3 regions of the Amycolatopsis pigmentata genome follow, and region 2 is predicted to be linked to each of the others. Evidence: riboswitches for the same ligand, from Rfam matches in the RefSeq annotation. Region 2 holds a riboswitch; each other region holds the start of a gene.
What was found. A riboswitch is a leader RNA that binds a small molecule or an ion and turns the genes downstream of it on or off. The one in region 2 is predicted to bind S-adenosylmethionine.
Positions count from the first base shown of each region.

Region 1: it holds a riboswitch for S-adenosylmethionine, as region 2 does, so the genes downstream of both, ACFSXZ_RS40040 (aminotransferase class V-fold PLP-dependent enzyme) here and ACFSXZ_RS22425 (methionine ABC transporter ATP-binding protein) in region 2, are expected to answer to the same signal.
Region 3: it holds a riboswitch for S-adenosylmethionine, as region 2 does, so the genes downstream of both, thrC (threonine synthase) here and ACFSXZ_RS22425 (methionine ABC transporter ATP-binding protein) in region 2, are expected to answer to the same signal.

Region 1 is NZ_JBHUKR010000029.1:105,348-110,492, forward strand. It holds gene ACFSXZ_RS40030 (RluA family pseudouridine synthase) at 1-654, opposite strand, end outside; gene lspA (signal peptidase II) at 651-1,208, opposite strand; gene ACFSXZ_RS40040 (aminotransferase class V-fold PLP-dependent enzyme) at 1,273-2,610, opposite strand; SAM riboswitch class IV at 2,645-2,759, opposite strand; gene ACFSXZ_RS40045 (potassium/proton antiporter) at 2,787-4,265, opposite strand; gene ACFSXZ_RS40050 (DUF167 domain-containing protein) at 4,335-4,604, opposite strand; gene ACFSXZ_RS40055 (ArsR/SmtB family transcription factor) at 4,601-5,145, opposite strand, start outside.
Region 2 is NZ_JBHUKR010000011.1:68,107-73,251, forward strand. It holds gene ACFSXZ_RS22415 (transglycosylase family protein) at 1-1,045, shown strand, start outside; gene rsmA (16S rRNA (adenine(1518)-N(6)/adenine(1519)-N(6))-dimethyltransferase RsmA) at 1,092-1,961, shown strand; SAM riboswitch class I at 2,069-2,159, shown strand; gene ACFSXZ_RS22425 (methionine ABC transporter ATP-binding protein) at 2,358-3,368, shown strand; gene ACFSXZ_RS22430 (MarR family winged helix-turn-helix transcriptional regulator) at 3,578-4,024, shown strand; gene ACFSXZ_RS22435 (patatin-like phospholipase family protein) at 4,113-4,988, shown strand; gene ACFSXZ_RS22440 (4-(cytidine 5'-diphospho)-2-C-methyl-D-erythritol kinase) at 5,057-5,145, shown strand, end outside.
Region 3 is NZ_JBHUKR010000021.1:718,079-723,223, reverse strand. It holds gene ACFSXZ_RS34665 (VOC family protein) at 1-72, opposite strand, end outside; gene ACFSXZ_RS34660 (EamA family transporter) at 94-960, opposite strand; gene rpsT (30S ribosomal protein S20) at 1,268-1,528, shown strand; gene holA (DNA polymerase III subunit delta) at 1,605-2,582, opposite strand; SAM riboswitch class I at 2,696-2,828, shown strand; gene thrC (threonine synthase) at 2,842-4,107, shown strand; gene ACFSXZ_RS34640 (MMPL family transporter) at 4,261-5,145, shown strand, end outside.

The sequences.
Region 1 (5,145 bases), on a different contig from region 2:
CGCCTCGATGACCTCGTAATGCGTGATGCTCGGCCTGCCCCCGGCCACCACCGCGAACTTGTAGTCGTGGCGCGGATGCCGGTCGATCGGAGCGTCGATGGTGCCCCGCGTCGGATCGGGATGCCCCTGGACGACCGCGTGGTAGCGCTTTTCGACGGTGCGTTCCTTGAAGGCACGCTTCAACACCGTGTACGCGTGCTCGCTCTTGGCCACCACCATGACGCCGGTGGTCCCGGCGTCCAGCCGGTGCACCACACCCTGCCGTTCCGCCGCCCCCGACGTGGACACCCGCAGTCCGGCCGCCGCGAGCCCGCCCACGACGGTCGGCCCCGACCAGCCGGGGCTCGGGTGCGCGGCCACCCCGACCGGCTTGGACACCACCACGATGTCGTCGTCGTCGTGGAGGATCCGCAGTCCCTCCACCGGTTCGACGACGACCTCGACGGGATTGTCCGGCTCCGGCAACCGCACTTCCAGCAGTCCACCCGCGGCCAGCCGGTCGGACTTCCCGGCGGGCCGCCCGTCCAGGAGCACCTCGCCGGACTCGGCCAGCTCGGCGACCACAGTCCGGGACAGTCCGAGCAGCTTGGCCAGCCCGGCGTCCACTCTCATCCCGTCCAGGCCGTCCGGCACGGGCAGCATCCGGACGCTCACTTCTTCGCGCTCCGGACCGAGCCGTCGTAGTCACGGCCGAGCAGGGACAGCAGCACGATCAGCACGCCGCCCACGCAGATCGAGGAGTCGGCGATGTTGAACACCGGCCACACGTCGCCGTCCGGGGCGAACACCGAAATGAAGTCCACGACGTGACCGCGAAACGGTCCGGGCGCGCGGAAGATGCGGTCGACGAGGTTGCCCAGGGCCCCGGCCAGCACGAGCCCGAGCCCGAACGCCCACCACCCGGAGCGCAGCCGCCGGGCGAACCAGATCAGCGCGATCACCACGGCCATCGCGACCAGCGCGAGCACCCAGGTCATGCCGGTGGCCATGCCGAAGGCCGCGCCGGGGTTGCGGATCAGCTGCAGGTAGACCAGGCCACCGAGTACCCGGACCGGCTCATGACCCTCCAAAGTGGACGCGACGATCGCCTTGGTGGCGAGGTCGAGCCCGAACGCGGTCGTGGCGACCACGGCCAGGAGGCCCACGCGCCGCTTCGGTGGGGCGGGAGGGGCTTCGGTGTCCGGCTGCGATCCCTGTTCGGTGCTCACCCGGTCATTGTCCACGCCGCTGTCCGGGGCGCCCCGCCGTGGGTCCCGGACGCACCCACAGCGCTCAGCTCGCCAGGAAGGACGGCCACTCCCGGGGATCCGGGCTTGGCTCCCACCGGCCGTCCGAGGTCGTGTAGGCCCAGTGAGCGCCCTCGGTGACAATGCGCCGGAGTGCCGTCACCAGCCGGTCCACGTGCTCTTCGGTGGTGCCCAGGCCCAGGCTCACCCGCAGCGCCCTGATCCCCTCACCGCCGGCCACCGAGATCAGCCGGCGAGCGGCGACATGCGCGCAGAACGCTCCGTCACGCACGCCGATCCCGTACTCGGCGGACAGCACCGCGGCCAGCAGCCCGGGGTCGAACCCGTCGACCACGAAAGCGACCGTGCCGACCCTGGCGGCCTCACCGTCGAACAGACGCAGCTCGGCCAGTCCGGGCACGGTGCGCAGCCCCCGGCCCAGCCGGTCCAGCAAGGCGTCTTCGTGCGCGATCACGGCATCCCAGTTCGCCGCGAGCCGAGCACAGGCGACGCCGAGCGCATGGACACCGACCGTGTTCGGGGATCCGGCCTCGTGCCGCTCCGGTCCCGGATTCCATTCCACCTCGAGGCCACCGGCGGCCTCGTCGCTCACCCGCACCGCCTTCGTCGCCCCGCCTCCGGCGAGATACGGCCGCGCCTCGCTCAGCCAGTCGGCCCGGCCGACGAGAGCGCCCGCCCCGAACGGCGCGTAGAGCTTGTGTCCCGACAGCGCCACGAAATCGACATCGAGCTCCCGCAACGAAATGGGCCGGTGCGGCGCGAGTTGGGCGGCGTCGAGCGCTACCCGCGCGCCGTGACGCCGGGCCACCGCGGCGATCTCGGCGACCGGGAGCAGTTCACCCGTCACGTTCGACGCTCCGGTGACCACGACCAGGCGCGGTCCCTCCGGACACGCGGCCAGTGCACTGTCCACAACGGACACAGCGGCCGCGCGGGTGCGCGGAGCGGGCACGCGGATCACGTTCGGGCCCCGCCACGGCAGGAGCGCGGCGTGGTGCTCGGTGTCGAACAGCACCACCGAAGTGTCCCGGGGAAGGGCGCGGGCGAGCAGGTTCAGCGCGTCGGTGGTGTTGCGGGTGAAGATCACCAGGTCGTCGTCGCGGGCGGAAGTGAAGCGGCGCAGCACATCGCGGGTTCGGTCATAGACCTTCGTGGACACGCGTGAGGCGAAACCGGCACCCCGGTGCACGCTCGCGTACCACGGGAGGAACTCGTCGACGGCACGGCGCACCGCCTCCAGGCAGGGCGTGCTCGCCGCGTGATCAAGGTTCGCGTAAGCGATCTCCCCACCGGTCACCAACGGGACCGGCGGTTGACCGGTGACCTGCGGAACGACGATCCTGGGCGTGAAAGCGAGCGTCACGATGCCTCCCTGGCGGCCATGGGACCCACCACGGGGCCCGCGCTTGCTCACGGCACTTCGCCGCGAACCAGGTCCTCACCCGGGGCACCCCACCGCGGTAGGAGGGTTGCCGGCCAGCGAGCCGGGGCTTCGCGCTGGCACTCATGACCTTGGCCAGGACCCTAACACCACCGCCGTCAATCGCCTGATTCGCCCCGCCACCGGGCGAGACGGCCCGCGCGGTCGACCGCGCGCAGGCGGCGTTCGGCCGCGTCACGCGAACCCTCGGTGGCGACGACGAGCAGTTGGTCGCCCTGCTGCAGGCGGCTCGTCTTCTGGGGCGTGAAACTGACGCCTTCCCTGACGATGAGGCTGAGCGACGCGCCCACCGGCAGTCGCAGTTCGGCCAGGTAAACGCCGTGGAGCCGGGATCCGGGCTGGATGCGCACCTGCAACAGCGCGGCGTCCAGTTCGTCGAGCGCGGCGACGTCGACCTCGATCTCCTCGGCCTGACCACGGACGCCGAGGCCGAGGAACTTCGCCATCGGCGCCAAGGTCCAGCCCTGCACCAGTGTGAGCACGATCACCAGGACGAACACGGCGTCCACCAGCCGTTCGGCGTCGGGCACCCCCTTCGCCAGGGGGATCATCGCCAGCACGATCGGCACCGCGCCTCGCAGCCCCGCCCAGGACAGGAACGCCTGTTCTCGCCACGGCAGCCGGAAGGGCGCGAGCGACAGCAGAACCGAGAGCGGTCTTCCCAACAGCAACACCACACCCCCGGCGATGAGCCCCGCCACGATGCTCTCCAGCAACCGCTCCGGCGAAGCGAACAACCCCAGCAACACGAACAACCCGATCTGCGCGAGCCATCCGAGCCCTTCGGCGAAGGAGATCGTGTCGGACCGGTGCGGCAGCCGCGCGTTGCCGAGCACGAGCGCGGCGACATAGGTGGCGAGCAATCCGGAAGCGTGCGCGAACTGGCCGGAGGCGTAGGCGACCACGCAGACGGCCACGGTGGCGAGCGGATAGAGACCGGTGGCAGGCAGCGCGGCCCGTCTGAGCGCCCACGCCCCGGCGACGCCGAGGAGCAGGCCTATCCCGGCGCCCGCGGCGAGTTCGTAGATCTCCAGCAGCGGCAGCGACCAGTCGAGCCGCGTGCCCTCGGCCAGCACGACCACCGCGATGTAGGCGGGGGCGTCGTTGATGCCGGACTCCAGTTCGAGCGTGCCGACGAGCCGCTGGCGGATGCCGACGGTCCGCAGCACCGAGAACACGGCCGCCGAGTCGGTGGACGACAGCACCGCACCCCACAGGAGCGCGATCCGCCACTCGAGGCCGAGCAGCCAGTGCAGCGCGGTGCCGGTGATCGCGATGGCCAGCACGACACCCACTGTGGACAGAAGGATTCCCTGTGCCAGCGCGGGTTTCACGGTCGACCAGCGGGTGGTCAGGCCACCTTCGGTGAGGATCAGGACCAGCGCGGCCAGCCCCAGCGACTGGGTGAGCGAAGCGTCGGAGAAGCGAATGCCGAAACCGGCCTCGCCGAGAAGCACGCCGATGCCCAGGTAGAGCAACAACGACGGCAGCCCGAGCCGCGTGGACAACCGGACCGCGAGGACGGAAGCCAGCAGTACGGCCGCGCCCAGTCCCAGCACGACTGGAAGCTCCGCCACCAGCAACCTCCCCTACCCCACCACCCGGTTCGCACTGTCCAGCATAGAGAACCGGTGCGGGGAGGCCGGTCACCCCAGTCGCAGTGTGGTCAAGAGCTCCTCGGTGCCGGGCGGTGGGTCGGCGAGATCGATCACCTTGTTGCGCGCGCGTTCTCCTTGCACCACAACGAGATCCCGCGCACGGACGCCGAGTGCGGCGGCCAGGACCCGGCGCAGGGCCTCGTTCGCCTTGCCGTTCACGGCCGGGGCCCGCACCGTGACGACGAGCGCGCCGTCGAAGTCCCCGCCGACCGCGTCTCGCCTGGCGCCGGGCTTGACCCGGACCGGGATCCGCATCATGCCGCTCCCGGCCAGGCCAGTTCCCCGCGCTCGACCCCGAGTCGCGCGAACGGTTCGACGGCGTGGACCCGGACAGCGCGGTGCGGCTCCCGCGAGAGCCATCCCGCCGCGACACCGTGGGCCAGGATCGCGGCGGGCAGGGCGCCACCGAAATGCTCCCTGCGCTCGGTCCAATCGAGACACTCGCGCAGTAGCGGACGGCGCCCGCCGTCCGGCACCGCGACGCCCAGCCCGGACAGCACGTCGCGGCCGCGAGCGGTAAGCGTCAGCCCGTCCCGGAGATCGACCAGGCCGGTGCTCACCATGCCGTCCCGCAGCGCGACCGCCAGGACCCCGGCCAGGTGGTCGTAGCAGGTGCGGGCGAACTTCAGGCGCCGCGCCCGGACCGATTCGCGGAGTCCGTGGACCGGCCGGTGTTCGGCGTGCTCGGCCAGGCGCTCGATCAACTCGGCGACCCGTGGGTCGCTGATCCGGACGTAGCTGTGCCTGCCCTGGCGAACACCCGAGACGAACCCGGCGTCCCGCAGGCGTGCCACGTGCT
Region 2 (5,145 bases):
GTTGGCGATGAATAAGAGTGTGACCGTTGATGTCGATGGGCATGAGCAGACGGTTCACAGTTTTGGCAAGACGGTCGGTGAGGTGTTGCATGACGCCGGGCTGTCTGTGGGTGAGCATGATGCGTTGTCGCCGTCGCCGCAGGCCGCGGTGGGTGATGGTGGTGTCATCAAGCTGGACCGTGGCCGGAAGTTGAATCTGGTTGTGGATGGTGTGGCGCGGGAGTCGTGGGTTCGTGCCACGAATTTGCGTGATGCGCTGGCGCAGCTGGGTTTGGCGGAGAAGCTGGGTCCGGGTACGTGGTTTTCGGTGGCGCCGGATGCGGCGTTGTCGTTGGGTGGTTCGACGGTTGAGGTGCACACCCTCAAGCACGTCACCGTCTACGACGGTGACACCGCACCCCGGCAGGTCACCACGACCTCCGTCAGCACCGCGGACTTCCTCAAGGAGCAGAACCTCTCGCTCGGTCCGGACGACGCCGTGGACGGCGGCCTGGACGTGAAGCTGGCCGACAACGCCGAGGTGCACATCAGCCGCACCGGTGTTTCGGTGATCACCCAGCAGGAGGACATCGACCCGCCGGTCCAGAAGAACGACGACCCGACCCTGTCTTCGGGGCAGCAGGTGGTCGACGATCCGGGGACGCCGGGCAAGCAGCAGGTGACCTACCGGATCACGAAGAAGAACGGCAGGGAGACCGGCAGGCAGCAGATGTCGGCCCAGGTGCTCACCCCGCCCAAACCGAAGATCGTCCGGGTCGGCACCAAGAAGCAGCAGGCCAACATGGCCTCCGGCGACACGGTCTGGGACCAGATCGCGAAATGCGAGGCCGGGGGCAACTGGGCGGCCAACACCGGCAACCGCTACTACGGCGGCCTGCAGTTCGACAAAGGGACGTGGAACTCCTACGGCGGCAGCGCGTACGCGTCGACACCGGATCAGGCCAGCCGTGAGCAGCAGATCGCGGTGGCGGAACGGGTCCGGGCCGGCCGGGGCGGCAGCTACAGCGCCTGGCCGGGATGCAGCAGCAAGCTGGGTCTCTCGTAACCCCTCGGGACCGGACCGGCGGGCAAAGGGCGATAGGGTCGCTCTCGTGACCCATCTGCTCGGGCCTGCCGAGATCCGGAGGCTGGCGGCCGAGCTGGACGTCCGGCCGACGAAGAAGCTCGGCCAGAACTTCGTGCACGATCCCAACACGGTGCGCCGGATCGTGGACCTCGCCGGCGTCGGTCCGGACGACCACGTGCTCGAGGTCGGGCCCGGACTCGGCTCGCTGACCCTCGGGCTGCTCGGCGCCGGCGCGCGGGTCACCGCGGTCGAGATCGACCCGGTCCTGGCCGCCCGGTTGCCCGCCACGGCCGCCACCTACGCGCCCGAATCCGCTTCCCGCCTGACCGTGCTGGCCAGTGACGCGCTCCGGTTGCGCGCGGAGGACCTGCCGGCACCGCCGTCCGCGCTGGTGGCGAACCTCCCGTACAACGTCGCTGTGCCGGTCGTGCTGCACCTGCTGACCGAACTGCCGTCGGTGCGGAGTGGGCTCGTCATGGTGCAGGCCGAGGTCGCCGACCGGATGGCCGCGGGACCGGGGAGCCGGGTCTATGGGGTGCCTAGCGTGAAACTGGCGTGGTTCGGGCGCGCCCGGAAGGTGGCCCCGGTATCGCGTTCGGTCTTCTGGCCGGTGCCGAATGTGGATTCGGCGCTGGTGTCGTTCGAGCGCGTCGACCGCGACTGGCAGGGCGACCGCGCGGCGGTCTTTTCCTTGATCGACAATGCCTTTTCGCAACGGCGTAAGACCCTGCGGGCGGCGTTGGCGTCGTGGGCGGGTTCCGCCGCGAAGGCCGCCGAGGTGCTCCAGTCCGCGGGAGTGGATCCGGGAGCGCGGGGCGAGCAGTTGACGGTGGAGGACTTCGCGCGGATCGCGGAAACGGCGAGCGCGCACACGAGTGGCCGCACCGCTCGTTAGTTTTTGAACGCGCTGAGTGCGCGCCTGCCGCCGTCCGTGTGACGTTGTGGTGTGATCTGTGGCCGAAGCCTTGCGTCCAGCATGTGGAATCGGCTGTACTCTAGGCGTATCCATCCCGAGCGACTGAGAGACCTGGCTCGCCGAAGTCGCAGCAACCACTCCCTTCGGGGCAGGTGCTAACGCCAGGAACGATGGAGGATGCGTGTTCATCACGATGCTCACCAGGCGCCGGGTAGTCGACGAGTGTCGACGCAGTGTATGCGCATGTCGCCGCTGACTCTCGTTTCCGGCTGATTCCCCTTCAACCTGTTTGCTGTCCATTCCGGACGGCCATTCGGTGACGGCCGGCGCGCCCGCGGTACAAGCGGCCGTGCCATTTTCTTGTGGAGCTTTTTCGTGATCACTGTCGAAAATCTGACCAAATCCTTTCCCGGTGAGAAGACACCCGTGCTGGCGCTCCGTGATGTGAGCATCGAAGTGAGCGCCGGGGCGCTGTACGGGGTCCTCGGCCCGTCGGGCGCCGGCAAGTCCACCCTCGCGCGCTGCGTCGCGCTGCGGGAGAAGCCCGACCGCGGGACGGTGCGGCTGGACGGGCTGAACGTGGCGAGGCTGGACGGCCGACGGTTGCGTGAGGTTCGGCGCCAGGTCGCCGCACTCGACGCGCACCCGCCGCTACGCGCCGAGCGCACCGTGGCCGGGAACATCGCCGAACCGCTGGAACGGCTCGGCGTGGACGGACCACAGCGGCGCAGCCGGGTAGGCCGCGTCCTCGACCTCACGGGTCTGACCCAGCGGGCCGCGCAGCTTCCCGGTGAACTGACCGAGGGGCAGCGGCGGCGAGTAGGCCTCGCCCGGGCCCTCGCGGCCGGCCCCGCGGTGTTGCTCGCCGACGACCCGACCGCCGGAATCGACCAGGACGACGCCGCCGGTGTGCTGACCGTCCTCGACCGGGCCCGGGCCGAACTCGGTGTGACAGTGCTGCTGACCACCCAGGACAGCAGCGTGGTGCGCCGTGCCTGCGACGAGGTGGGCGTGCTCGAGCAAGGGCGGCTGGTGGAACAGGGCAGCGTGCTCGGGCTGATCACCGACCCGGCCAGCCACACCGCCCGTGCCGTGCTCCCGGCGATCGAGACGCCGCGCGCGCAGTCCGCACGCTACGACCGCGTGGCCGACGTGGTGCTGATCGGCTTCGCCTCGGTCGGCGCGCTGCTGCCCGAAGCGTCGAGCCGGTTCGACGTGGAAATCGCCACCATCGGCGGCGGGCTCACGCGGGTCGGCGACACCCCGGTCGCCCACTTCCGCCTCGCCCTGCGCGGCACCTGCTCGGAGGCCGCCCTGTCGTGGATCGCCGACCGCGGCGCGCACGTCAGCCCCGTAGCCACCCTTACCTGCCCCGTCGCCGCCTGATCGAGTGTTCGAGATCGGCCCGCCGGTGCGGCCGTAGACCATCGTGCCAACGTGCCCGGGGCTTTGGCGCGCTCTTCATCCTTCGATCGCGTCGGCGGCTCGGAGTTCGACTGTCCATCGATGCCTGTCAATTGACAGGAAAACTACGCAACCTGTAGGATTCCTATCAATTGACAGGCATCACGATGCGATGGCGGAGGTCCCGCCGCATGGACGAGGCGCAGACTTCGAGGCTGTTCGAACTCGCCGACCTGATCCTGGCGGTGGGCCGGCACATCGGGGCGTCGAAGGCGGCCGAAGCCGAGTCGGGAACACCGCTGGAAGGGGCGGTGATGCGGTATATCGACCGCCACCCGGGCACGTTGGCCGGTGACGCCGCCGAGGCCACCCAGATGATCTCAAGCAACTTCAGCCGGGCTGTGCGACGCCTGGAGAAGGCGGGCCTGGTCCGGCGTGACGCGGATCAACGCGACGCGCGGCGGGTGCGTCTGTATCCCACCGAGAAGGCGCAGGAGAACCTGCAACGATTGCGCGAAATCTGGAGCCACCTCCTCGAGGACGCCGTGACCGACTCCGACGAGATCGACGCCGCGATCTCGACCCTGCGGAACATCGAGACCCGGCTGGTCGCCCGGAGCCACCCCGAGGCCCGGTAGATCCGGCAGTCGTTCGGCGTCCGAGCGGTCTGTGCGCTACTGCGCCGAGCCGGAGAGGCAATCGACCTTATCCGTGAAGGGAACAGCAGTGACTTCGTCGCGAAATGGCTCACCCACACGCGCTCTCGTTCTTGGCGGCGGTGGCGCCGTCGGTGTCGGTTGGCAGACTGGTCTGCTCACAGGGCTGCGCGAGGCCGGTGTCGACATGGCGGGAGGTGGGGCAATCGTGGGCACATCCGCAGGTGCCCTCGTCGGCGCACTGCTGGCCAGCGGCCGTGACATCACCGAGGCACTCACCGCCCTGGCAGCGCTCAGGCAGAGCGTCGACCCCGATGGCCTGGCGGCAGGCGGTGCGGCCTTCGTAAGCGCAAGGCGTCAGGCAAGCCTCGACAGCGACCCACGTCCAGCGCTAAAGGCAATCGGCCACGCAGCGCAGGAGGCGAGCACGCTCGCCGAAGACGTCTACCTCGGCCTGTTCGGCACGCTCGACGGCGTCGCCTGGCCTGCGGGCTTCCGATGCACCGCAGTCGACACCGACACCGGCGACTTGGTCGTGTGGGACCAAGAATCCGGCGTGCCGCTACTGCACGCTGTCGCCTCCAGTTGCGTGGTCCCGATGCTGTTTCCCCCCGTCACCATCAACGGAAGCCGTTACATGGACGGCGGCATCGTCAGCCACGTGAACGCCACCGCGGCGCCGCCGACCGACGTGGTCGTGGTCCTGTCCTGCCACCCCCTCGGGACCCACGGCGCCGGAGCCGACCTCGCACTGGAGGCCAGGGTGGAAGCCGAACTGGCCCAGTTGCGCGAGAATCGCCGGCTGTTAGCGATCGAACCCGATTTCGGCGGCACCGGGCGTCCGGCGAATATGATGGACTCGGAACTCGCCGTCCAGGCTGTCGAGGTCGGCCGGCGGCAGGCGAAACGGGAAGCCGCAACGATCCAGGCCGCCTGGACCTTCTGACACTCAGGTGACTACCGAGGCGCACCGCGCCGAGGGGCAAGCTTCTTCTCCTCGTCGGTCAAAGGTTGATGGGGCAACGTAGGCTGGGGGCCGTGTTAGCCGTCGTACCGCCGCCCGTCACGGTCCGGGTGCCGTCGAAGATCAATGTGCATCTCTC
Region 3 (5,145 bases), on a different contig from region 2:
GTCGGCATAGAACGCGGTCGTCTTTTCGGGGTCGACGGGCCTGACGAGGAACCGGCTGCTCAACACGTGCATGGACCCTGCCTACCTCAGCGGTCAGGAGGCGGCAATCGCCGCGATCCCGGTCAGCACGATCACCGAGCCGGTCAGCCGTCGCGCCGGGTCGGCCTCCCCGAGGACCAGCCACGCGGCGAGGCCACCGAGCACGATGCTGACCTCGCGGGCGGGCGCGACGAGGCTCACCGGAGCCATCCGCATCGCGTAGAGCACCAGCAGGTAGGCCACCGGCGAAAAGACCCCGACGATCAGCACCTCCCGCCGGTGAGCCCGCCACAACCCGGCGAGGTCGCCCCGGCCCAGCGCCGACGGCGCGAGCAGCAGGCTCTGCAACAGCGCCCCGGCACTGAAATAGACCAGCGGGGGCACCGCGAGGGCGTTGACCGAGTGGTCGTCCCAGAGCGTGTACGCCGCGATCGTCAGTCCGGTGAGCAGCCCGTAGCCGATGCCCGACCGCCGGGCACGCGGATCGGTCTGCCCGGCGCTCCGGCCGCCACCGATCAGCAGCACTCCCGCCACGACCAGGAACGCGCCGACCAGACCCAGCGCTCCCGGCCGCTCACCGAACAGGACGACCGCCGCCAGCACGGACAGCAGAGGACCGCTGCCCCGGGCGACCGGATACACCACGGAGAGGTCACCGACGGCGTATCCGCGCTGCAGGACGATGCCGTAGGCGACGTGACACACCGCGGTGACGGCCGCGGCGGCCAGCCAGGTCCATTGTGGACGCTGTGGGGCCAGGACCAGCATGGCGGCGGCGAGCGGCAGGCAGCACACCGCACTGGTGGTGTAGTAGAGGAAGACGAAGCTCGCACCGCCGTCACGGACACGCTTGGCGGCGAGATTCCAGCCGGCGTGCACGACCGCGGCGAGGAGCACGAGAGCGAGGGCAGAGCCGTTCACCGAGGGCCTTTCCGGCCTTCCGCGGGCGCGAAAGGACCAGGCCCTCATGGCTTTTGTCCATTTCAGGTGTACCGGCGGCCCCATTCCCGCCGGCTGGTACCGCTCGGACCGGACCCGGCGGCCCCTGGTTGTGGGACAGGTAGGCGGGGTGCCGGCGGAACCCTAGGCACTGCCAGACCACCATAGCGCCGCTGGTAATGTTGTCGACCGTTGCCGCGTGGCATTCCGCCAGGGAGGAAACCCGGTCACCGGGGCCACTACGAACGCGGCGGCGAACCCGACCCGATCATGATCAAGGAGCGCCCGCGTGGCCAACATCAAGTCCCAGATCAAGCGCATCAAGACCAACGAGAAGGCGCGCCTGCGCAACCAGTCGGTCAAGTCCTCGGTGAAGACCGCGATCCGCAAGTTCCGCGAGGCCGCCGAAGCCGGTGATCGGGACAAGGCGATCGAGCTGCAGCGCGAGGCCGCCAAGAAGCTGGACAAGGCCGCCAGCAAGGGTGTCATCCACCCCAACCAGGCCGCGAACAAGAAGTCGGCGATGGCCAAGCGCGCCAACGCGCTCTGAGCTTCCCTCGAAGGCCCCGCACGAGTCCCTCGTGCGGGGCCTTCGCATGTGTCCTTCCTCCACTACGAAGCCGTGGTCAGCGCTTCTCGCGGGCGGACACGAGGTCGAGGACGGCGCGCTCGAGCGCGTAGGTGGGGTCGGCCGCCGCGCCCTTCACCTCGGCGTTGACGCGGGCCACGATCGCCATCGCCTCGGCCAGCCCGGCTTGCCCCCAGCCGCGCGCCTGTCCCTGCGCCTTGCGGATCTTCCAGGGCGGCATGCCCAGCTCGCCCGCCATCTGGTTCGGGTTGCCCCGCCCCGCGGCCGACACCCGCGCGATCGTGCGCACGGCGTCGGCGAGCGCGTCGGCGACCAGGACGTGCGGCACCCCGATCTGGGTCGCCCAGCGCATCGACTCCAGCGCCGCGGCCCGGTCCCCGGCGACCGCCCGCTCGGCCACCGCGAACCCGGTGACGTCGGCGCGGCCCCGGTGATACCGGCGCACCGCCTGCTCGTCCACCTCGCCACCGGAGTCGGCCACCAGCTGTGCCGCCGCCGACGCCAGCTCACGCAGTTCCCCGCCCACCGAGTCGATCAGCGCGGCCACGGCCACCGGGTCGATCCGGCCGCCGACCCGGCGGACCTCGGCGCGGACGAACGCCTCCCGCTCCGCGGGCTTCGTGATCTTGGCGCATTCGGTGATCTCCGCCCCCGCCTTGCGCAGCGTGGCCGGGAGCGCCTTCGCCGCCTTGGCCCGCCCTCCCCCGGAGTGCACGACGATCAGCACGATCCCGTCCTCGGGCTGGCGGAGGTAGGCCAACAGCGCGTCCGCCACCTCCTGCGATATGTCTTGCGCCGCTTCGAGGACGATCAGCCTGCCCTCGCTGAACAGGGAGGGACTGACCAGTTCCGCGAACGCGGGGGGTGTGAGTTCCGACACCCGGACCCGGGTGACGTCACTGGTCGGGTCGGACCGGCGCGCCGCGTCGAGGGCAGCACGAACAGCCCGTTCGACGAGGAGGTCCTCTTCGCCGAGCACGAGGTGGAGCGACGGAACGGTCACGGAGGCTGGCACACGTCGATCCTGCCACGGTGGCGCCCGGCCCCGGGACCATGGCGGGACCCGGACATCGTGTCGTATGTTGTTACAGACGCATTGCCTGGCGTGAAGCGTCCACAACCGAATACCGCTCATCCAGAGGGGCAGAGGGAACGGCCCGATGAAGCCCCGGCAACCGGCGTCAGCCTGTCATCTCGAGTCCGCGAGGTAGCTGACGACCACGGTGCCAATTCCGGCCCGCACCAGCGGGACAGATGAGGAAAGGAACCTCGCGATGACCGCAGCCCTCAGTTCGACCGGAACCCGCCGCGTGCTCGACCTGGGCCCCGCCGTGGAACTGGTGTCCAAGGAGGAGGGCCACCGCCAGCCGCTCGCCCCGGAGTTCGTCTCCGCCGCGGACTTTTCGCCGCTGGAGGTCGCCTACGACTTCGGCCGGGTGCGCCGTGAGGACATCGAAGCCGGGCCCCGCAACATCTGGCGGTACAAGAAGCTGCTGCCGGTGCCCTCCGATGTCGAGCGGATCCCGAACACCGAACCCGGCTGTACCCGGCTGATCCGGGCCGACCGGCTCGCCAAGGAGCTGGGCGTCAAGCGGATCTGGGTCAAGGACGACACCGGCAACCCGACCCATTCGTTCAAGGACCGCGTGGTCGCGGTGGCGCTGGCCGCCGCCCGCCAGTTCGGTTTCGACACGCTCGCCTGCCCGTCCACCGGCAACCTCGCCAACGCGGTCGGTGCCGCCGCGGCCCGGGCGGGCTGGCGCTCGGTGGTGCTCATCCCGTCTTCGCTGGAGCGCGCCAAGGTGCTCACCACCGCGGTCTACGGCGGGAACCTGATCGCGGTGGACGGCAACTACGACGACGTCAACCGGCTGGCCACCGAACTCGCCGCCGACCACGAAACCTGGGCGTTCGTGAACGTCAACGTCCGCCCGTACTACTCCGAGGGCTCCAAGACGCTCGCCTTCGAAATCGCCGAGCAACTCGGCTGGCGGCGGCCGGAGCAGATCGTGGTGCCGATCGCCTCCGGTTCCCAGCTGACCAAGGTCGACAAGGGGTTCCGCGAACTGGCCCAGGTCGGCCTGGTCGAGGACACCCCCTACAAGGTCTTCGGCGCGCAGGCGACCGGTTGCTCGCCGGTGTCCACCGCCTTCCGCAACGGTCATGACGTGGTGCAGCCGGTCAAGCCCGACACCATCGCCAAGTCACTGGCCATCGGCAACCCGGCCGACGGGCCTTACGTGCTCGACACGGTGAACCGCACCGGTGGCGCCATCGAAGACGTCAGCGACGAGGAAATCGTCGAAGGCATCCGGCTGCTGGCCCGCACGGAAGGGGTCTTCACCGAAACCGCGGGTGGCGTCACCGTCGCGACGGCGAAGAAGCTGATCGAGGCTGGCAAGATCGACCCGGACGCGGAGACGGTGCTGATCATCACCGGTGAGGGGCTCAAGACCCTCGACGCGATCGAAGGCCGCGTCGGCCCGCGCGCGACGGTTCCGCCCTCCGCCGCCGCGGTGCGCGAGGTGCTCGGGGACTAGCGCTCCCCTCCGGGCGGCCGGGACCGGTCCCGGCCGCCTATGACGTGGTGGTGATGCCCGCGCACCAAGTTGGGACGGTGGCCGGGTGTGCTCCGCTGCCCCGCACCGGGTCCACACGGACCGTCCGGCCTCGACAGGAGGGGTGGCAGCGCGATGAACCGCGTGGGAAGAGCGGCGAAGATTCCGTCCCACCGCTGGGGCAAATGGGTCATCCTCGTGCTGTGGATCGGCGCGCTCGCCTTTCTCGCGCCGCTGGCGACCAAGCTCAGTGAGGTCGAGAACAACCGGCCGGAGTCGTGGCTGCCCGGCACCGCCGAGTCGACCCGCGTTCTCGCCGCGGTGCAGGAGTTCCGTTCGGGCGACCAGATACCCGCCATCGTCGTCTACGAGAAGCCTGGCGGCCTGACTCCCGCGGACCTCACCCTCATCGCGGGCAACGCCCACCAGCTCACGACGATCGACGGCGTGGCGGGCGCCACCGGGCCGTTCACTTCCGGCGAGCGACCCCCACAGGCGGCGGAGGTCGTCGTCCCGGTCAGCGTGGGCACTCAGGGCTTCAACAAACTCGCCGGCATCGTCGACGACATCCGCACCACGGCGGCCCAGGGGGTCAGCGGGATTTCCGTGCACGTCACCGGGCCCGGCGGCAACAACGCGGACTCGTCCAGGGCCTTCGCGGGCATCGACAGCGCGCTGTTGTTCGCCGCGCTGGGCGTCGTCATCGTGATGTTGCTCATCACCTACCGCAGTCCGATTCTCTGGGTGTTCCCGGTGCTCTCGGTCGGTGCCGCGCTGATGGCCTCCGAGGGCGTGATCTACCTGTTCGCCAAGTACGCCGGGCTGACGGTGAACGGGCAGAGCGCGGGCATCCTGACGGTCCTGGTGTTCGGCGCGGGCACCGACTACGCCCTGCTGCTCGTCGCCCGCTACCGGGAGGAACTGCGCAGGCACTTCGACCGGCACGAGGCGATGGCCTTCGCGCTGCACCGCGCCGGGCCCGCGGTCTGGGCCAGTGCGGCGACGGTCATCGCGGGCATG